3 regions of the Alkalispirillum mobile genome follow, and region 1 is predicted to be linked to each of the others. Evidence: predicted binding sites of a transcription regulator. Region 1 holds the regulator's gene; each other region holds the start of a gene.

Evidence for each region. The regulator sigma-54, encoded in region 1, starts transcription at its own class of promoters, with help from an activator protein. The targets are predictions, from matches to a motif close to TGGCANGNTNCNTGCTT.
Region 2: the regulator sigma-54 is predicted to act here: its motif matches at 3,769-3,785, upstream of DFR31_RS04895 (DUF4168 domain-containing protein).
Region 3: the regulator sigma-54 is predicted to act here: its motif matches at 3,825-3,841, upstream of glnA (glutamate--ammonia ligase).

Annotation. Positions count from the first base shown of each region.
Region 1 is NZ_RCDA01000008.1:689-6,805, forward strand. It holds gene DFR31_RS13470 (KdsC family phosphatase) at 1-166, shown strand, start outside; gene lptC (LPS export ABC transporter periplasmic protein LptC) at 150-731, shown strand; gene lptA (lipopolysaccharide transport periplasmic protein LptA) at 718-1,245, shown strand; gene lptB (LPS export ABC transporter ATP-binding protein) at 1,242-1,967, shown strand; gene DFR31_RS13490 (RNA polymerase factor sigma-54) at 2,127-3,638, shown strand; gene hpf (ribosome hibernation-promoting factor, HPF/YfiA family) at 3,662-4,009, shown strand; gene ptsN (PTS IIA-like nitrogen regulatory protein PtsN) at 4,073-4,543, shown strand; gene rapZ (RNase adapter RapZ) at 4,589-5,455, shown strand; gene DFR31_RS13510 (HPr family phosphocarrier protein) at 5,503-5,808, shown strand; gene DFR31_RS13515 (type 1 pili tip component) at 5,912-6,117, shown strand, end outside.
Region 2 is NZ_RCDA01000001.1:1,063,630-1,069,746, forward strand. It holds gene DFR31_RS04885 (efflux RND transporter permease subunit) at 1-2,186, shown strand, start outside; gene DFR31_RS04890 (TolC family protein) at 2,183-3,670, shown strand; gene DFR31_RS04895 (DUF4168 domain-containing protein) at 3,846-4,247, shown strand; tRNA gene DFR31_RS04900 (tRNA-Ala) at 4,350-4,425, shown strand; gene DFR31_RS04905 (AEC family transporter) at 4,519-5,448, shown strand; gene DFR31_RS04910 (formate dehydrogenase subunit gamma) at 5,459-6,117, opposite strand, start outside.
Region 3 is NZ_RCDA01000006.1:55,397-61,513, reverse strand. It holds gene ntrC (nitrogen regulation protein NR(I)) at 1-956, opposite strand, end outside; gene glnL (nitrogen regulation protein NR(II)) at 953-2,005, opposite strand; gene DFR31_RS13895 (hypothetical protein) at 2,117-2,284, opposite strand; gene glnA (glutamate--ammonia ligase) at 2,359-3,774, opposite strand; gene glyQ (glycine--tRNA ligase subunit alpha) at 4,111-5,064, shown strand; gene glyS (glycine--tRNA ligase subunit beta) at 5,057-6,117, shown strand, end outside.

The DNA.
Region 1 (6,117 bases):
GCTGGCTGTCACGGTCGCCGACGGGCACCCCCTGCTCGCCCGTCACGCCCACCTGCAGACCGCCCGCGCCGGTGGCCGGGGCGCGGTCCGGGAGCTTTGCGAACTCATTCTGGCCGCCCGCGGCCAGCTGGATACCCTGCTGCAGGCCCATGAAGACGCGGATTAAACCGCCCCGACTGTTCACGGTCATCGTTATCGGTCTGCTGATCGGCGTTGCCTGGCTGATCGCGGACCGCCCGGACCGGGCGCCACCCCGCCCCGAACCGGTCATCCCGGAGCGGGAACGGGCCGATTACTTCATGGAGGGGTTCACTATCCACGCCGCCGACGAGAGTGGCGCCTGGCGCTACCGGCTGACCGCGGACGATCTCTACCACTACCCCGAGCGCGAGGTCTGGGAGTTCACCCGCCCCGAGGTGGAGATGTTCGCCGCCACCGGGGCCAACTGGTACGGTACCGCGCCACGGGGCAGCGCCTGGGACGAGGCCGAACGCGTGCTACTGCACGAGGACGTCCACTTCTGGCGCCCGGAGAGCCCAGTCAACCGTCCACTGCAACTGGACACCTCTGAGCTTTGGCTCTACCCCGAGGAGGACGTGGCGGAGACAGAGGAACACGCCATACTGCGCCAGGACGCCTCCCACACCGAGGGCGTGGGGGCCAAAGCCTGGCTCAAACGTCAGCAGATCGAATTGAAATCCGAGGTAAAGGGTCATCATGAACTGCCGTAACGCCGCGGCCGCCCTGGTCACCGCCCTGACCTGCCTGGTGCTCATCACCGGGGCGCAGGCCCGCACCCCTGACCGCGAGCAGCCCATAGACCTGGAATCGAATCGCGCCGAAATCGACAACGTACGCGGCATCAGCACCTATACCGGGGACGTGGTCCTCACCCAGGGCAGCATGGTGATCACCGGCGACCGCATGGTGGTCCACACCCGCGAGGCCGATGACCGCCGGGTACTCGACCGGATCGAGGTGGACGGCAGCCCCGCCACCTACGAGCAACTGCCGGAGGACCAGACCGACAAAGTGCACGCCGAGGCCCCGCGGATGGAGTACTACAGCCGCGGCCCGCAGCGGATTTACCTGCTGCAGGGCGCAGAGCTGTGGCAACGGGAAAACCGCATGTCCGGCGAGGAGATCCGGGTCAACCTGGAGACCCAGGAGGCACAGGCGGAGGGCCGCGAGGACCGGCGCACGCGCACCATCTTCTTCCCGGCCGAGGAGACCGACGACCCATGAGTCGTCTGGAAGCCCGGTCCCTGGTCAAGCGCTACCGCCGCCGCACCGTGGTGGAGGAGGCCTCGCTGACGGTGAACGCCGGCGAGATCGTCGGCCTGCTCGGCCCCAACGGCGCGGGCAAGACCACCTGCTTCTACATGGTGGTGGGGCTGGTGCGCGCCGACGGTGGCCAGATCCTGCTCAACGGCGAGGACATCACCGCCCTGCCCATGCATGCCCGGGCCCGCAAGGGCGTCGGCTACCTGCCGCAGGAGGCCTCGGTGTTCCGCAAGATGACCGTGGCCCAGAACATCATGTCCATCCTGGAGACACGCCCCGAGCTGAGTCGCAAGGGCCGCGAGGAGCGACTCCAGGCCCTGCTGGACGAGTTCCACGTGCCGCATCTGGCCAACCAGAATGGCATCAGCCTCTCGGGCGGGGAGCGGCGGCGGGTGGAGATCGCCCGGGCGCTGGCCGCCGACCCGCAGTTCATCCTGCTGGACGAGCCCTTCGCCGGCGTTGACCCCATCTCTGTGGTGGATATCCAGCACATCATCCGCCAGCTCACCGAGCGCGGGATCGGCGTGCTGATCACCGACCACAACGTGCGGGAAACCCTGGGTATCGTGGAGCGGGCCTACATCCTCAGCCAGGGCCGGGTCATTGCCCGCGGCAGTGCCGACGAGGTTCTGGCCAACCAGGCCGTCCGCGAGGTCTACCTGGGGGAGCATTTTCGGCTTTGACCCCCTTTCCGCGGTAAACTGGGAGTACAGGCAGATACCCGGCCCGGCAATGGGCTAGCATGGGATTATCAAAGCGGTGCGTGCCACGACATACATGAAAACAAAGCTCACCCACATCACGATCAATCAGAACGGCCCCCGGGCCCGTTGGGATCGGTCATGAAGCAGTCGCTGCAACTCAAGCTCGGCCAGCAACTCACCATGACACCCCAGCTGCAGCAGGCCATCCGCCTGTTGCAGCTCTCCACCCTGGATCTGCAAATGGAGATCCAGCAGCAGCTAGAGTCCAACGTCATGCTGGAAATGGCCGAGGACGAGCAATTGGAGGACGAGCAGCGGTCGGAGGCGGACGAAGCTGACCAGAACACCGCCGACGAGCCGGGCGAGGACACGAGCGGCGAAGAGCAGAGCGATGCCGAAGCCCCCGCCGCCGAGGAGCCCGCCGCCAGCCAGCAGGACGACATCCCTGACGACCTTCCGCTCGACTCCAGCTGGGACGAGATCTACGACGGCAGCACCCCCTGGAGCCAGCCCGACAGCGAGGATGAGGACCGCGACCCCTGGGCCAACCGCTCCGGTGGCGGTGAAAGCCTCCACGAGCACCTCACCTGGCAGGCTGAGCTCACCCCCTTTACCGAGCAGGACGCCGTCATCGCCCAGGTCATCATCGACTCGGTGCGCGACGACGGGTATCTGGGTGCCGACATCGAAGAACTGATCTCCGCCCTGCCCGCCGAGTGGGAGGTGGAGCCCGAGGAGGTCGAGGCGGTCCTGCGCCGCATCCAGCACTTCGACCCGGTAGGCGTGGCGGCACGCGACCCGCGTGAAGCGCTGCTCATCCAGCTTGAGCAGCTGCCGCCCGACACCCCGCTGCTCACCGAGGCCCGCACGCTGGTGGACCAGTACCTGGACATGCTGGTGCAGCGCCAGTACGCCCAGCTGTGCCGGCGCATGAAGCTCAACCAGGAGCAACTGCGCGAGGTGCTGGCCCTGGTCCAGACCCTGGACCCGCGGCCCGGCTCCCAGATCAGCGACGACGAGACCCAGTACGTGGTCCCGGACGTGGTGGTGCGCCGCATTCACGGCCGCTGGCAGGTGGAGCTCAACCCCGACACGGCCCCGCGGCTGCGGGTCAACAGCTACTACGCCAGCCTGATCAAGCGCGCCGACAACAGCAGCGACAACACCACCCTGCGCAACCACCTGCAGGAGGCGCGCTGGTTCATCAAGAGCCTTCGCAGCCGCAACGACACTCTGCTGAAAGTGGCCCGTTGCATCGTCGAGCGCCAGCAGGGCTACTTCGACCACGGCGAGGAGGCCATGCAGCCGCTGGTCCTGCGCGAGGTGGCCGAGGCGGTGGACATGCACGAATCCACCATTTCCCGGATCACCACCCGCAAGTACATGCACACCCCGCGGGGCACGCTGGAGTTCAAGTACTTCTTCTCCAGCCACGTGCAGACCGTGGATGGCGGCGAGTGCTCGGCCACCGCCATCCGCGCCCGTATCCGGCGACTGGTCGCCGACGAGAACCCGGCCAAGCCACTCAGTGACAGTCGCATTGCAAATATCCTTCAGGAAGAAGGCATAAACGTGGCAAGACGGACCGTAGCCAAGTATCGTGAGGCCATGGCCATCGCCTCGTCATCCGAGCGCAAGCGACTGGCCTGAACCGCAACGTTGAAGGAGGCGGCATGCAAATACAGATAACCGGCCACCATGTGGAAGTCACGGACGCTCTCAAGGACTATGTCCACGACAAGTTCAAGCGCCTGGAGCGCCACTTTGACAACCTGGTGGACAGCCACGTCATCCTCTCCGTGGAAAAGCTTCGCCAGAAGGCGGAAGCCAACCTGCTGATCAGCGGCAACCGGCTGCACGCCGAGACCACCAACGAAGACATGTACGCCGCCATTGACGGCATGGTGGACAAGCTCGACCGGCAACTGGTCAAGCACAAGGAGAAGGTGACCGACCACCACCGCAGGGAGGGCGCTGCGCAGAAGGCAAGTGCAGGGGCCGCGGACGTAGACGCAGAATAGCCACAGCAAACCACTGGCGGCCGGCGTCCTGCCGGCCCCGGCCGCCCTGGGCTGAACATCATCATGAAAATCGCCGAACTCATCACGCCGGACCGAATCCGTTGCGAAGCCGAGGTCAGCAGCAAGAAACGCGTGCTGGAACAGCTCAGCGACCTGCTGACCACGGACGACACCACCCTGGCCGCCCCCCAGGTCTTCGACCGCCTGGTGGCGCGTGAGCGCCTGGGCAGCACTGGCCTGGGCCATGGCGTGGCGCTGCCCCACGCCCGCATGGAGGGCATAGAGCAGGCCCGGGGGGCGCTCATCCGCCTGGGCGAAGGCGTCGACTTCGACGCCTTTGACCGCGAACCGGTGGACCTGCTGTTTGCCCTGGTGGTGCCGGAGCACTTCACGGACGAGCACCTCCAGATCCTGGCCGACCTGGCCGAGATGTTCAGTGACAGCCGCCTGTGCGAGCGGTTGCGGGCCACCGGGGAACCGGAGCGGCTCCACCAGCTGCTGGCCGAGTGGCAGGGTAGTGAGACGGCAGGGTAGCGGCCACCGACACGGCGGCCGCCAGAAGGCGGAGCACCGACATCCATGCAGAACCTCAGGTTGATCATCATCAGCGGCCTGTCCGGGTCCGGAAAGAGTGTGGCGCTGCACACGCTCGAGGATCAGGGCTGGTATTGCATCGACAACCTGCCCGTCGGTCTGCTCAGCGCTTTCGCCCGCCACGTCAACGACAGCTGCCAGGGGGCCAGCGGCCGCTACGCGGTGGGCATCGACGCCCGCAACCGGCCGGAGGACCTGGCCCGCATCCCGGAGATACTCGACGAACTGGGCGGTCTGGGGCTGAACAGCGAGGTGTTGTTCCTGTTCGCCAACCACGAGACCCTCATCACCCGCTTTAGCGAGACCCGCCGCCGCCACCCCCTCAGCGGCGACGATGCCACGCTCGCCGATGCCATCGCCCGGGAAGAGACCCTGCTGGCACCGCTGCGTGCCCGCGCCGACCTGACACTGGACACCAGCGACACCAACGTCCACCAGCTGCGCGACCTGATCCGCGAGCGGGTGGAGCACCAACCCGGCCGGCTCTCGCTGCTCTTCCAGTCCTTCGGCTACAAGCACGGCATCCCGTCCGATGCCGACTACGTGTTCGACGCCCGCTGCCTGCCCAACCCGCACTGGGAGCCCAGGTTGCGTCCGTTCACCGGGCAGGACGCACCGGTGCAGAGCTACCTGGAGGCGCAGCCGGAGGTGGGGCGGCTAATGCAACAGATCGAGGAACTGGTCAGCACCTGGCTGCCCGCCTTCCGCAAGGAGGCACGCAGCTACGTCACCGTCGCCATCGGGTGCACGGGCGGCCAGCACCGGTCCGTCTACCTGGCGGAGCAGCTGGCGCGGCGTTTCGATAACGGCACGGATGCCGTCAGTGTCCGCCACAGGGAGTTAAGCCATTGAGCTGCCAATCCGGGAGCAACCCCCAGGAGCGCCACGGAATCACCACTGTGCCTAGCGAAGAACTCGACATCGTGAACAAGCTGGGGCTGCATGCCCGTGCCGCCGGCCGTTTCTCCGCCCTGGCCTCGGAGTACCCTTGCACCATCCGGGTCACCCGCGGCGAGCGCACGGTGGACGGCAAGAGCGTGATGGGCCTGATGATGCTGGCGGCCGGCTGTGGCAGCCGTATCCAGGTGGAGGCCGACGGCGAACAGGCCGAAGAGGCGCTGACAGCGCTTCGCGACTTGGTGGCGGACGGCTTCGGTGAGGGCACCGGCCCGCAGCGGAGCCATGACACCCCCTCAGACCACTGACCCCCTCCACAGCGCCCGTCCGGGTGCATAATATGGGTGTACGGGGGCCATCATCACAGCCCGCGACGCAATCACCGCCACCATCAGAGGATACCGGGAGCCTATGCAACTGAAGCAGTTGGTCGAGACTTGGGAAGAGACCGCCGCCGAGCAGCGTACGCCTTACGAATACCGGGTGCGCCTGCCCCTTGCGGATGCCGCGAAGCTCGGCGCGCTGGCCGAGATGTACCCCGGCCGCTCCGAGGAGGACCTGATCACCGACCTGCTGGGCACCGCGCTGGATGAACTCGAGGCCACCTTCCCCTACGT
Region 2 (6,117 bases), on a different contig from region 1:
TCACGGATTCCGCCCGCTACATCGAGCGGGCCATGCGCAACCTGGGTCAGTCCATCGTACTGGGCGGCAGCCTGGCCATCCTGGTGCTGCTGTTCTTTCTGCGCGACGTGCGGGCCACCGCCGTGGCGGCCGTGGCCATCCCCATCTCGCTGGTCACCAGCTTCGCACTGATCTACGGCGGCGGCTTCACTCTCAACCTTATGACCCTCGGGGGGCTGGCCCTGGGCGTGGGGCTGATGGTGGACAACGCCATCGTGGTGTTGGAGTCGGTGATTGCCCGGCGGGAACGCGGGGCGACGCCCTTTGAGGCCGCCGTCCAGGGCACTGGCGAAGTGGCCCCGGCGGTCATCGCCAGCACCCTGACCACCCTGGCCATCTTTCTGCCGCTGGTCTTCCTGGAGGGGCTGGCCGGGGAGCTGTTCCAGCCGCTGGCCTGGGTGGTGGCCTTCAGCCTCTTCTGCTCCCTGCTGGTGGCACTGACCCTGGTGCCGATGCTCACGGCGCTGATTCCGCAACGGGCGCGCCGCCAGTTGACTCGCGCCGGTGCGAGCGATGTCCGCCCGGTCGAGGCCGCGGAAGCCCCCCGACAGGGTGCCGGCCACCCGCTGCGGCGGATCAAAAGACGCGTTGAGCGCCTGCTCACCGGGCTCGATCACGGCTACCGCCGGCTGCTGGCCGCCACCCTGCGCAACCGCCATGCCGCCCTGGCCCTGGGCACGACGGCCTTCGTGCTGGCATTGGCCCTGCTGCCCCGGTTGGGCACCGAGCTGATGCCCGCCACCGACGAGGGCGACGTACGCATCACCATCACCTACGAGCCGGGCACCGGGCTGGAGTTCATGGATGAGCGGATGCGGGAGATCGAAGCCCGGGTGCTGGAGTGGGTACCGGAGACCCAGGCGTGGGTGACCCGGGCCGGGAGCGGCGGCTTCCGCGCCGGTGGTGGTGCCCGCGGCAACCTGCAACTGGCCCTGGGCAGCGTCACCGAACGGGACCGCTCCAGCGAAGCCGTCGCCCAGGAACTCCGCCAGGCGCTGGCCGACATCCCCGGCGCCGATGTCCGCATCCGCGCCCGTTCCGGCATGCTGTTCCGGGGCGGCTTCGGCGGCGAGGGTGAACAACTGGCCATCGAGATCCGCGGCTTCGACCTGGACACCCTCGACCGTCTGGCCGAGGCCACCATCGAGCGGCTTGACGGCGTGCCGGGCATCACCGACCTGCGCCGCTCCCGCGACGACGGCATCCCCGAGAACCGGCTGATGATCGACCGCGCCCGGGCCGCCGACCTGGACGTCTCCCCCAGCCAGGTGGCCCGCACCCTGGAGACCGCTGTCGCCGGCACCCGGGCCGGGCTTTTCCAGGACAACGGCGAGGAAGTGGATATCCGAGTACGCCTGGCCAACGCCCGCGCCCTCGACCTGGAGGACCTGCTCGACCTCACCGTGCGCAACCGCGAGGGTGAGGCCATCGCCCTGCGCAACCTGGTCAGTCGCGAGGCGGGCACCAGCCCGCTGCGCATCGACCGGCGCGACCGCCAGCGCATCGCCCTGGTCTACGCCAACATCGCCGACCGCGACCTGGGCTCGGTGGTGGCCGACGTGCGCGAGCGGCTGGCCGAGCAACCCCTGCCCCGGGATTACAGCTACCACCTGGGCGGCGACTACGAGGAGCAGGCCGAGGCCTTCAGCGCCCTGACGCTCACGCTGGTGCTGGCGGTGGTGCTGGTCTACATGGTGATGGCCTCACTCTATGAATCGCTGCGCGACCCACTGGTGGTGATGTTCACCGTGCCCATGGCCGCCATCGGGGTCATCCTGGCCCTGTGGCTCACCGGCACCACCCTGAACGCCCAGTCCTTTATCGGCACCATCCTGCTGGCCGGCATTGTGGTCAACAACGGCATCCTGATCGTGGACCGCGCCACCCGCTACCGGCGCGCCGGCCTGCCGCCACGGGCTGCCGCACTGCAGGCGGGCCGGCGCCGGCTGCGTCCGGTGCTGATGACCTCGGCCACCACCATGCTCGCCCTGCTGCCCCTGGCCCTGGGTTGGGGCGAGGGTGCCGAGGCCCAGGCCCCCATGGCCCGGGCGGTGCTCGGCGGCCTGACCAGCGCCACGGTGATCACCCTGCTGCTGATCCCGGTGGTCTACACCCTCTTCCACCCGGTAAGGAAACGCGCGACATGACCCGGATGAATGGCCTGCTGATCGGATTGGCCGCACTGCTGGCCAGCGGTGGTGTCCAGGCGGAGTCCCTCACCCTGGAGGAGGCGGTGCTGCGGGCGCTGGAGTCCAACGCGGCCCTGCGCTCCGAGCGCCTGGAACCGGAGATCGCCGCCACCTTTCAGGAGATCGAGCGGGCGGTCTTTGATCCGGAGATCTTTGCCGAACTGCGCGTGCGCCGTGACCGGGAAGACCGGCTGGACGACCGGCTCGGCGACCGCTTCGCCGTGGAGACTGAGCGCGAGGACGTTCAAGCCGGCATCCGCCAGCAGTTCGCCCCGGGCACCGAGGTGGAGCTGGGCGTCACCCAGGACCGCCGACTGAGCGAGAGCGACGCGCCCGGCGCCGCCGACAGCAGCGCCCTGCACCGCTCCCGGCTCAACCTTACGCTCAACCAGCCGTTGCTCCGGGGCAGCGGGCGCGCTGTCAACCTGGTTCGCATCCAGCAGGCAGAGCTGGACACGCTGCGCTCGGAGTACGAGCTGCGCGGTTTCACCGAGGCCCTGGTGGCGGACGTGGAAACCACCTACTGGGACCTGGTACAGGCTGAGCGGGAGATTGAGCTGTTCGAGGCCTCGCTGGCCCTGGCCGAGGAGCAGATCGAGCGCACCGAGGAACGTGTCCGGCTCGGGGACCTTTCGGAGACCGAGCTGGCCCCGCTGGAGGCGGAGGCCGCCCTGCGCCGACAGGAGCTGATCGATGCCCGCAACCGCCGCGACGTGGCGCGCCTGGAGCTGCTGCAACTGACCGGTACCGATTACGCCCCCGGCGAGGCACCTGAGCTGACCCCGGAGACCGCGCCCACCCTGCCCGAGGACGCGGAGCCGGACCCGGTGGCCACCCACCTGCTGCTGGCCCTGGAGCACCGGGCGGAACTGCGCGAGGCCCGGCTGCTGCTGCAGCGCAACGAACTGGAACTGGTTCGCACCCGCAACGGGCTCCTTCCGCGGCTGGACCTGTTCGTCACCCTGGGCAAGAGCGGCTATGCCGACAGCTTTGGCTCCGCCGTGGAAGAGCTGGATGGCCGAAGCTACGACGCCGTTGTGGGCCTCCGGGTGGAACAGCCGCTGGGGCGCCGCGCCGGTCAGGCGGAGCACCGCCAGGCCGGGCTGCAGCGGGAGCAGGCCCTGCTTGGCATCGACAACCTGACCCGGCTGGTGCAGGTGGATGTACAGAGCGCGTGGCTGGAGGTGGCGCGCAGCCAGGCCCAGATCGAAGCCACCGCCGCCACCCGGGCCGCCCAGGAGGAGAGGCTACGCGCCGAGGAGGCGCGCTTCGAGGTGGGCCAGACCACCGCCTTCGCCCTCTCGCAGGCGCAGCGCGATCTGTTGCAGGCCCAGGTGGACCAGCAGGCCGCTCAGATAGGCTACCGCCAGGCGCTGGTCGACCTCTACCGGCTGGACGGCTCACTGCTGGAGCGGCGCGGCATCCAGGCCCGGGGATATTGAAGCCCCTGAGCGCGACCCGCACGCACATGTGCCGCAAGGGCACAGGCGCGCCTGCCCCGTATGTCTCGTAAGGCACTGTTTTTAAAGACATCACTGTTTGGCATCACCCCTGCAACGGTACGCACACGGCACACCCGGTGGTGAGCCGACCGAACACTTCTAGCGGAGGTGCACCATGCGAGTAACCACCCGCCACATTCCGGCATTCCTCGTCTCCCTCGGCCTGGCCCTGGCCCCGGCCGGCGTGGCGTGGGCCGCCAACGACAAGGACCTGTACGAGAGCGAGGTGGCCAGCGAGGCGGAACTGAGCGCCGACGAGGTGGAGGATGAGCAGCTCGGCAACTTCCTGGAGGCCGCCGAGGCCATCCAGAACGTCCGTGAGGATTACGCGGACCAGATCCGCGAGGCGGAGGGCGAGGACGCCCTGGCCCTGCAGGAAGAGGCCCGCGAGGCCATGACCACCGCGGTTGAGGATACCGGGCTGGATGTTCACACTTATCGCGAGATCGGTTACCTGCTGCAGGAGCGCAGTGAATTGATGGACCGGGCCAACGCCGTGGCCGCCGAGCGCGGCTGACCCGGAGGCGCTTCTTCATGGGGAATCGAGCCCGGCTCCGGGACTGTCCGGGGCCGGGCTCTTTATTCTTGCCAACGGCGGTGCTAGGATACGCGTTGTTTCGGGGCCGTAGCTCAGTTGGGAGAGCGCAGCAATCGCACTGCTGAGGTCAGGGGTTCGACTCCCCTCGGCTCCACCAGACACCACCCGGCAGGCCGCCTGATTCAGGCCGGGCCTGCCCCCAAAGGGCCGCCCCGCCAGGCGGCCTTTTTTCGTTTGAGACCAGGCCACCATGGATGTCGTCCTCGCCGTTGCCCTGCCCTTCTTCGCCCTGATCTTCACCGGCATGGCCGCCGCCCGCACCCGGCTGCTGGCCGGCGAGAACACCCGCCTGCTGAACACCTTCGTCTTCTACTTCGCCCTGCCCGCCCTGCTGCTCAGCGGCACGGCGGAGATGGACGCCGCCGACATCCTGCGCCCGGCGCTGTTCCTCTCCTGGCTGCTGCCCGCGTTCGTGCTCTTCTTTGCTACCTGGCTGGGGATAAAGGCGCTGTACGGCCGCGGTGCCGGCACCCGCGCCATCCAGGCACTGACCGCCACCTTCGGCAACGTGGGTTTTGTCGGGCTACCGCTGGTGGTCACCGCAATGGGGGCCCACGTGCTGCCGGCAGCCATGGTGGTGATCATCGTCGACAGCGCCATCATGATCGGCGTGGCCACGGTGATCATCGAACTGGAGAAGGACCAGGGCAAGGGCTTCTGGCGGGCGGTGCGTACCGCCTCACTGGGGGTGGCGCGCAACCCACTGATTATTGCCAGCGTCGTCGGCGTCACGCTGGCATTGCTGTCCATCAACCTGCCGGCGCCGGCGGTGCGCTACCTGGAGCTGCTGGGCGCCTCCGCCGGGCCGACGGCCCTCTTTGCGCTGGGCATCACCCTGGCGCAGCAGTCGGTGCGCTCGGCCAACAGCGAGACGCTGCTGCTGGTGGCCATCAAGCTGCTGGTGCACCCGCCGCTGATCTGGGGCGCCACCACGCTGCTCGGGCTGGACGGGCCGCTGCAGACCGCGCTGATCATCCTGGCCACCCTGCCGGTGGCCGCCAACGTCTACGTGCTGGCCCAGCGCTACGGGATCCACGCGGGCCCCACCTCCACGGCCATCCTGGTCTCCACGGTGCTGTCCATACTGACCGTGTCGGTGGCGCTCTCCCTGCTGCTTTAGGGACGCTCGCTCAACGCAGTTTGCCCTCGCGCTTCAGCTCCTCGTACCAGAGCGGGTTATGGTGCTTGATGAAGTCCACCTCGGCGTAGCCGCTCTTCATGGTCTCCAGCGACTCCCGCTCCTCGACGATCGCAAAGTAGATGTGCGGCACCAGCCCGATCAGCACCAGGAACACCGCGGCGGCGTGCACCACCAGCGCCCAGCGGAACGCCGCGCCGTACAGGGCGCTGTCCGGGAAGTGGAAGACCATCGGCCCGAAGTAGAGGTACAACCCGCTGAAGGCGATGGCCAGCGAGGCGAACACGATCATGGTGCCCAGCAGCCGCTGGGCGCCGTTGTACCGCCCCTGCGGCGGGATGGGCACGCGCTTCATCAGGCCGAAAAGCCGCGCCATGGTGATGACCAGGGTGCGCAGGTCACGCCAGAGCGCGCCGGGGGTCAGCACCATCACGTTGCGCAGGAAGGGCACCACCACGCTGCGCCAGCGCAGCAGGATGAACAGCCCGATACCCACCATCCAGACCACGCCCAGCACCACGTGGAAGAGGATGAGGTTCTGGTTGCCACCGAACAGGGTCTGCAGGAACTGCGGCCACCAGGCGGGGGCCAGGCGGAGACTCTCGCCGCTGATAATACCCAGGCCGGTGGGCACCAGCAGCGCCCAGCAAA
Region 3 (6,117 bases), on a different contig from region 1:
ACGTCCTCGCGCCGCTCGCGCAGGGCCGGCAGGTGGACGCGGATCACGTTCAACCGGTGGAACAGGTCCTCGCGGAACTGCCCGTCCGCCACCCGCTGTTCGAGGTTCTGGTGAGTAGCCGCGATAATGCGCACGTCCACGCGCATCGGCGTATGGGCGCCAACCCGGTAGAATTCGCCGTCGGCAAGCACCCGCAACAGCCGGGTCTGCAACTCCGACGGCATATCGCCTATCTCGTCCAGGAACAGGGTGCCCCCATCGGCCTGTTCGAAACGGCCCCGCCGGGTGGCCTGCGCCCCGGTGAAAGCCCCCTTTTCGTGACCGAAGAGCTCCGACTCCATCAGGTCCTTCGGGATGGCCGCCATGTTCAGGGCGATGAACGGGCCGTCCGAGCGCGGGCTGTGGCGGTGCAGGGCACGCGCCACCAGCTCCTTCCCGGTGCCGGACTCACCGTTGATGAGCACCGTGACCGAGGAGCGGGATAGCCGACCGATGGCCCGGAAGACCTCCTGCATCGCCGGCGCCTCACCCAGAATCTCCGGATGGCCGCCATCCGGCTCCGGCGACTCGCCCCCCTCCGCCACCCGGGTGCTCTCGCGGGCACGGGTGACCAGTTCCACCGCGGCGTCCACGTCAAAGGGCTTAGGGAGGTATTCGAAGGCCCCGCCCTCGTAGGAGGCAACGGCGGCATCCAGATCCGAGTGTGCGGTCATGACGATCACCGGCATCCCCGGCCACCGCTCGCCGACCTCGGCCAGCAGGTCCAGCCCACTGACGCCCGGCATCCGGATGTCGGTCAACAGCACGTCGGGCTGGTTGCGGGACAGGCCACGCAGCACGCGCTCCGCGCAATCAAAACAAGTCACTTCGAACCCGGCCCGCTCCAGGGCCTTCTGCAACACCCAGCGGATGGAACGGTCGTCGTCCACCACCCAAACCGATGCCTGTTCCTTCATGATTCCGACTCCAGGGGTAACCAGATGGTGAACACGGTCTGCCCGACCTCCGAGCTGCATTCGATGAGCCCGCCATGCTGATTGATCAGGGTCTGAGCGATGGGCAGGCCCAGTCCGGAGCCCTCCGGCCGGGTGGTCACCATGGGATAGAAGATCTGTTCCAGTTGCTCAGGGGGTATGCCAGGACCGGTATCCATCACGTCAATGCGCACCACCAGCTTGTGGTTCCGGCCGGCGATGGTGAACTGGCGCTGGGTCCGGGTCCGCAGGATGATCTCGCCCGCATTGCCAAGCGCCTGCAGGGCATTGCGCACCAGGTTCAGGCAAGCCTGCACCAGGTGGTCGAACTGGGCGGTTACCGGCGGGATACTGGGGTCGTAGTCCCGCACCAGCCGCACGCCCGATGGCGCCTCCGCCACCGCCAGCTGACGCACCCGCTCCAGGACCTGATGGATGTTGACCGATTCTCGCCGGGGCACCGCATTGGGGCCGAGCAGGCTATCCACCAGGTCCTGCAGGCGGTCGGCCTCGTCGATGATGACCTGGGTGTATTCGTGCAGGTCCTCGGCTTCCAGTTCGCGCTCCAGCAACTGTGCCGCCCCACGTAGCCCGCCCAGCGGATTCTTGATCTCATGGGCCAGGCCGCGGATCAGTTCCCGGATCGCCCGGTTCTGGGCCACCAAGTGGTGCTCCCGGGTAATCCGTAAATGGCGATCAATCTCGGCCAGTTCCAACAAGACCCGCTCCCTGGGCAGGGGCGTGACCGTACAGTCGACGGTGATGAGGTGATTGTTGCTGACGGGCAGGCGGCGCTCGCGCTGGGTGTAGGTGCGACCGGTGTGGACCACGTCGCGGACCAGGGTGTCTAACAACTCGGCGGCGGGGGCGAAATTCAGCAGCCGCTGACCGGAGACCTGGCGCAGGCTGACACGGAAGAGCATCTCCGCTGCCGGGTTCAAATAGAGCACCCGGGTATCCCGGTCCATCATCACAACGGCGGTCGTGATGTGCTCCAACAGTTCGAACTTTGGGTCCGTGTGCTTATCCATGGTGCTAGCCCTGCAAGAGCTGCGCCATGACAGACCATGAACCGGAAAGGCAGGCTTTTAGCGGGCCGGCGGGCCCCGGTCGGGCTGAGGGATGACGCGCTATGCACTATTTTAGTGCATAGCGCGTCGGCAGGGCCAGCAGGCACTGATCCCCTGCTGCTGCTCCGGCTCCACCTGAACCTCCACCTCGACGTTGCCGAGGTTATTGCGGGCCGCTGCCTGGTCCCCGGGGCTGGCGACAATCAAGGCCTCGTAGCCGGAAAATTCGGGCTCATCCACGTCGTTTTCCGGTGCACCGACACAAAAAAGGGGGGCCGAAGCCCCCCTGATACTGCGGTCGGATCAGTTCCGGATCAGACGCTGTAGTACAGGTCGAACTCCACCGGGTGGGTGGTCATGTTCAGACGCTGCACCTCTTCGAGCTTCAGCTCGATGTAGGAGTCGATGGTCTCGTCGGTGAACACACCGCCCTGCTTCAGGAACTCGCGGTCCTTGTCGAGGGCATCCAGCGCCTCCTCGAGGGAGAGGGCAACCTTGGGGATATCGCGCTCCTCCTCCGGCGGCAGGTCGTACAGGTCCTTGTCCATCGCCTCACCCGGGTGGATCTTGTTCTGCACCCCGTCCAGGCCGGCCATCAGCATGGCAGCAAACGCGAAGTAGGGGTTGGCAGTGGAGTCGGGGAAGCGCACCTCGATCCGGCGGGCCTTGGGGTTGGGCACGTAGGGCACGCGGATGGAGGCGGACCGGTTACGGGCGGAGTAGGCCAGCAGCACCGGCGCCTCGAAGCCCTTGACCAGACGCTTGTAGCTGTTGGTGCTGGCGTTGGCGAAGGCATTGATGGCGCGGGCGTGCTTGATGATGCCGCCGACGTAATACAGGGCGAACTCGGAGAGGCCACCGTAGCTGTCGCCACCGAACAGGTTGTTGCCCTCCTTCATGACCGACTGGTGAACGTGCATGCCGCTGCCGTTATCACCCACCAGGGGCTTGGGCATGAAGGTGGCGCTCTTGCCGTAGGCGTGGGCCACGTTGTGGACCGCGTACTTCAGTTTCTGAATCTCGTCGGCCTTCTTCACCAGGGTGTTGGGGCCGACACCGATCTCACACTGACCGGCGGTGGCCACCTCGTGGTGGTGCACCTCGACGGTCAGGCCCAGGTCGCCCAGCGCCTCACACATGGCGGCGCGCAGGTCGTGCAGGGAGTCCACCGGCGGGACCGGGAAGTAGCCGCCTTTGACCTTCGGGCGGTGGCCCATGTTGCCGTCGCCGTAGACGCGCTCGGAGTTCCAGCCGGCCTCTTCCGAGTCGATCTTGTAGAAGGAGCCGCTCATGTCGGCACCCCAACGCACGTCGTCGAACACGAAGAACTCGTTCTCCGGCCCGAACAGCGCGGAGTCACCCAGGCCGGTAGACTGCAGATACGCCTCGGCGCGGCGGGCCACGGACCGGGGGTCCTTCTCGTAGCCCTGCATGGTGCTGGGCTCGATGATGTCGCAGGTCAGGTTCAGGGTCGGGTCATCGAAGAAGGGATCCAGGGTCGCGGTCTCCGGGTCCGGCATCATGATCATGTCGGACTCGTTGATGCCCTTCCAGCCGGCGATTGAGGAGCCGTCGAACATCTTCCCGTCTTCGAACATGTCCTCGTCGAGCTCGTGGGCGGGGATGGTGACGTGCTGCTCCTTGCCGCGGGTGTCGGTGAAGCGCAGGTCGATGAACTTCACGTCCTCGTCCTGGACCATCTTGAGTACGTCAGCAGCGGTGCGAGCCATTATGTACCTCCGGGTATGATCAGCTCGGAATGTTCGATGCAGCCCAGTGCAAGCAGGTTGCATGCCAGTTCTTAAAAACCGCGTTCTAGAGCGGGTCAGGGTACCTGCGCCCTTTGGCCCCGCAGTATAAACGCACCACATTGATGCGTCTGCAACCCCGAAACGCACTAAATCAGTGCATTTGCAGTGACGCCTGCCCCGCGCCACGCCGCCCGGGCCCCTTATTGAAGCAGAGCGCACCAACGGGTGACATCCTCACCGGCGCCTGCAAGGATCACGGCGAAGCCGGTATACTGACCGACTTATCCGAGGCAAGCCAATCGATTGGGGGTTACCTTGTCCCTGAGTGCGAATAACAACGCGGGCAGCACGGCAGAACAGGTGCGCACCTTTCAGGGCCTGATCCTGGCCCTGCAGGAGTTCTGGGCCGAGCGCGGCTGCGTGGTGCTACAGCCGCTGGACCAGGAAGTGGGCGCCGGCACCTTCCACCCGGCCACCTTCCTGCGCGCCATCGGGCCCGAGCCCTGGCATTCGGCCTATGTGCAGCCCTCCCGTCGCCCCACTGACGGGCGTTACGGCGAAAACCCCAACCGCCTGCAGCACTATTATCAGTTCCAGGTGGTGCTCAAGCCCTCGCCGGCGGATATCCAGGAGCAGTACCTCGATTCGCTGCGCTATCTGGGCATTGACCCCCTGACCCACGACATCCGCTTCGTGGAGGACAACTGGGAGTCCCCGACACTGGGCGCCTGGGGACTGGGTTGGGAGGTGTGGCTGAACGGGATGGAGATCACCCAATTTACCTACTTCCAGCAGGTCGGCGGGCTGGATTGCCACCCGGTGATGGGCGAGATCACCTACGGGTTGGAGCGCATCGCCATGTACCTGCAGGGTGTCGAGAGCGTTTACGACCTGTTGTGGGCGGACAGCCCCGAGGGTCCGGTCACCTACGGCGATGTCTTCCTGCAGAACGAGAAGGAGATGTCGGCCTACAACTTCGAGGAGGCGCCGGTAGAGGCGCTGTTCCGCGCCTTCGAGACCCACGAGCACGAATGCCAACGGCTGATTGAGGCGGACCTGCCGCTGCCGGCCTACGAGATGACCCTGAAGGCCTCGCACACCTTCAACCTGCTGGATGCCCGGCACGCCATTTCCGTGACCGAGCGCCAGGGCTATATCTTGCGGGTGCGGACCATGGCCCGGGCAGTGGCCCAGGCTTACTACAACCGCCGCGAGGCGCTGGGGTTCCCCCTCTGCCGCGAGCCGCAAAAGGAGAACGCGAATGGCTGAGTCCACCCGCACGCTGCTCATAGAGATCGGCACGGAGGAATTACCGCCGGTGGCCCTGCCGCGACTGGAGGCGGCGTTCCGCGACGGCATCTTGCAGGGCCTGGAACAGGCGGAACTGAGCCATGGCGAGGTACGCAGCTTCGCCGCGCCCCGCCGGTTGGCGGTGCAGGTCGAGGGGCTGCAGACCCGGCAAGCGGACAAGGCCATTGAACGGCGCGGTCCGGCGGTCAAGGTTGCCTTTGACGACGACGGGAACCCCACGAAAGCGGCCGAGGGCTTCGCCCGCTCCTGTGGCACCACAGTGGATACCCTGGAACGCCTGGAAACCCCCAAGGGCGCCTGGCTAGCCTGGCGCGGGACGCAGGAGGGCAAGCCGGCGGTGGAGTTGCTGCCTGATATCGTCGCCGGGAGCCTCAACCGCCTGCCGATCCCGAAGCGGATGCGCTGGGGGAGTGGCCAGGCGACCTTCGTGCGTCCGGTCCACTGGGTGGTTTTCCTGCTGGGTGACGAACTGGTCCCGGCGACGCTGATGGATATCCCGGCCGGCCGGAGCACCCGGGGACACCGCTTCCACGCCCCCGAGGCCATCGAACTGGCCCACGCCGACGATTATGCGCAGGCCCTGCGCGAACAGGGCCGGGTCGAGGCGAGCTTCGCGGCGCGCCGGGAACGCATCCATGACGGCGTTTTGCGCCTGGCCCGGGAAGAAGAGGGCGAGGCGCTGGTCGATCCTGAGCTGCTGGATGAGGTCACCGCCCTGGTGGAGTGGCCGGTGCCGATGCTGGGGAGCTTTGACCCGGGCTTTCTGGAGGTGCCGGAAGAGGCCCTCATCTCCAGCATGCAGGGCCACCAGAAGTACTTCCCTGTGCGAGGCGCGGACGGCCGACTCCTGCCCCTGTTCATCACGGTCGCGAACATCGACAGCCGGGATCCCGAGCAGGTTCGGGCGGGCAATGAGCGGGTGATCCGGCCCCGACTGGCCGATGCGGACTTCTTCTGGCAGCAGGACCGGAAACGGCCACTGGCTGACCGGCTGTCAGACCTGAAGGGCGT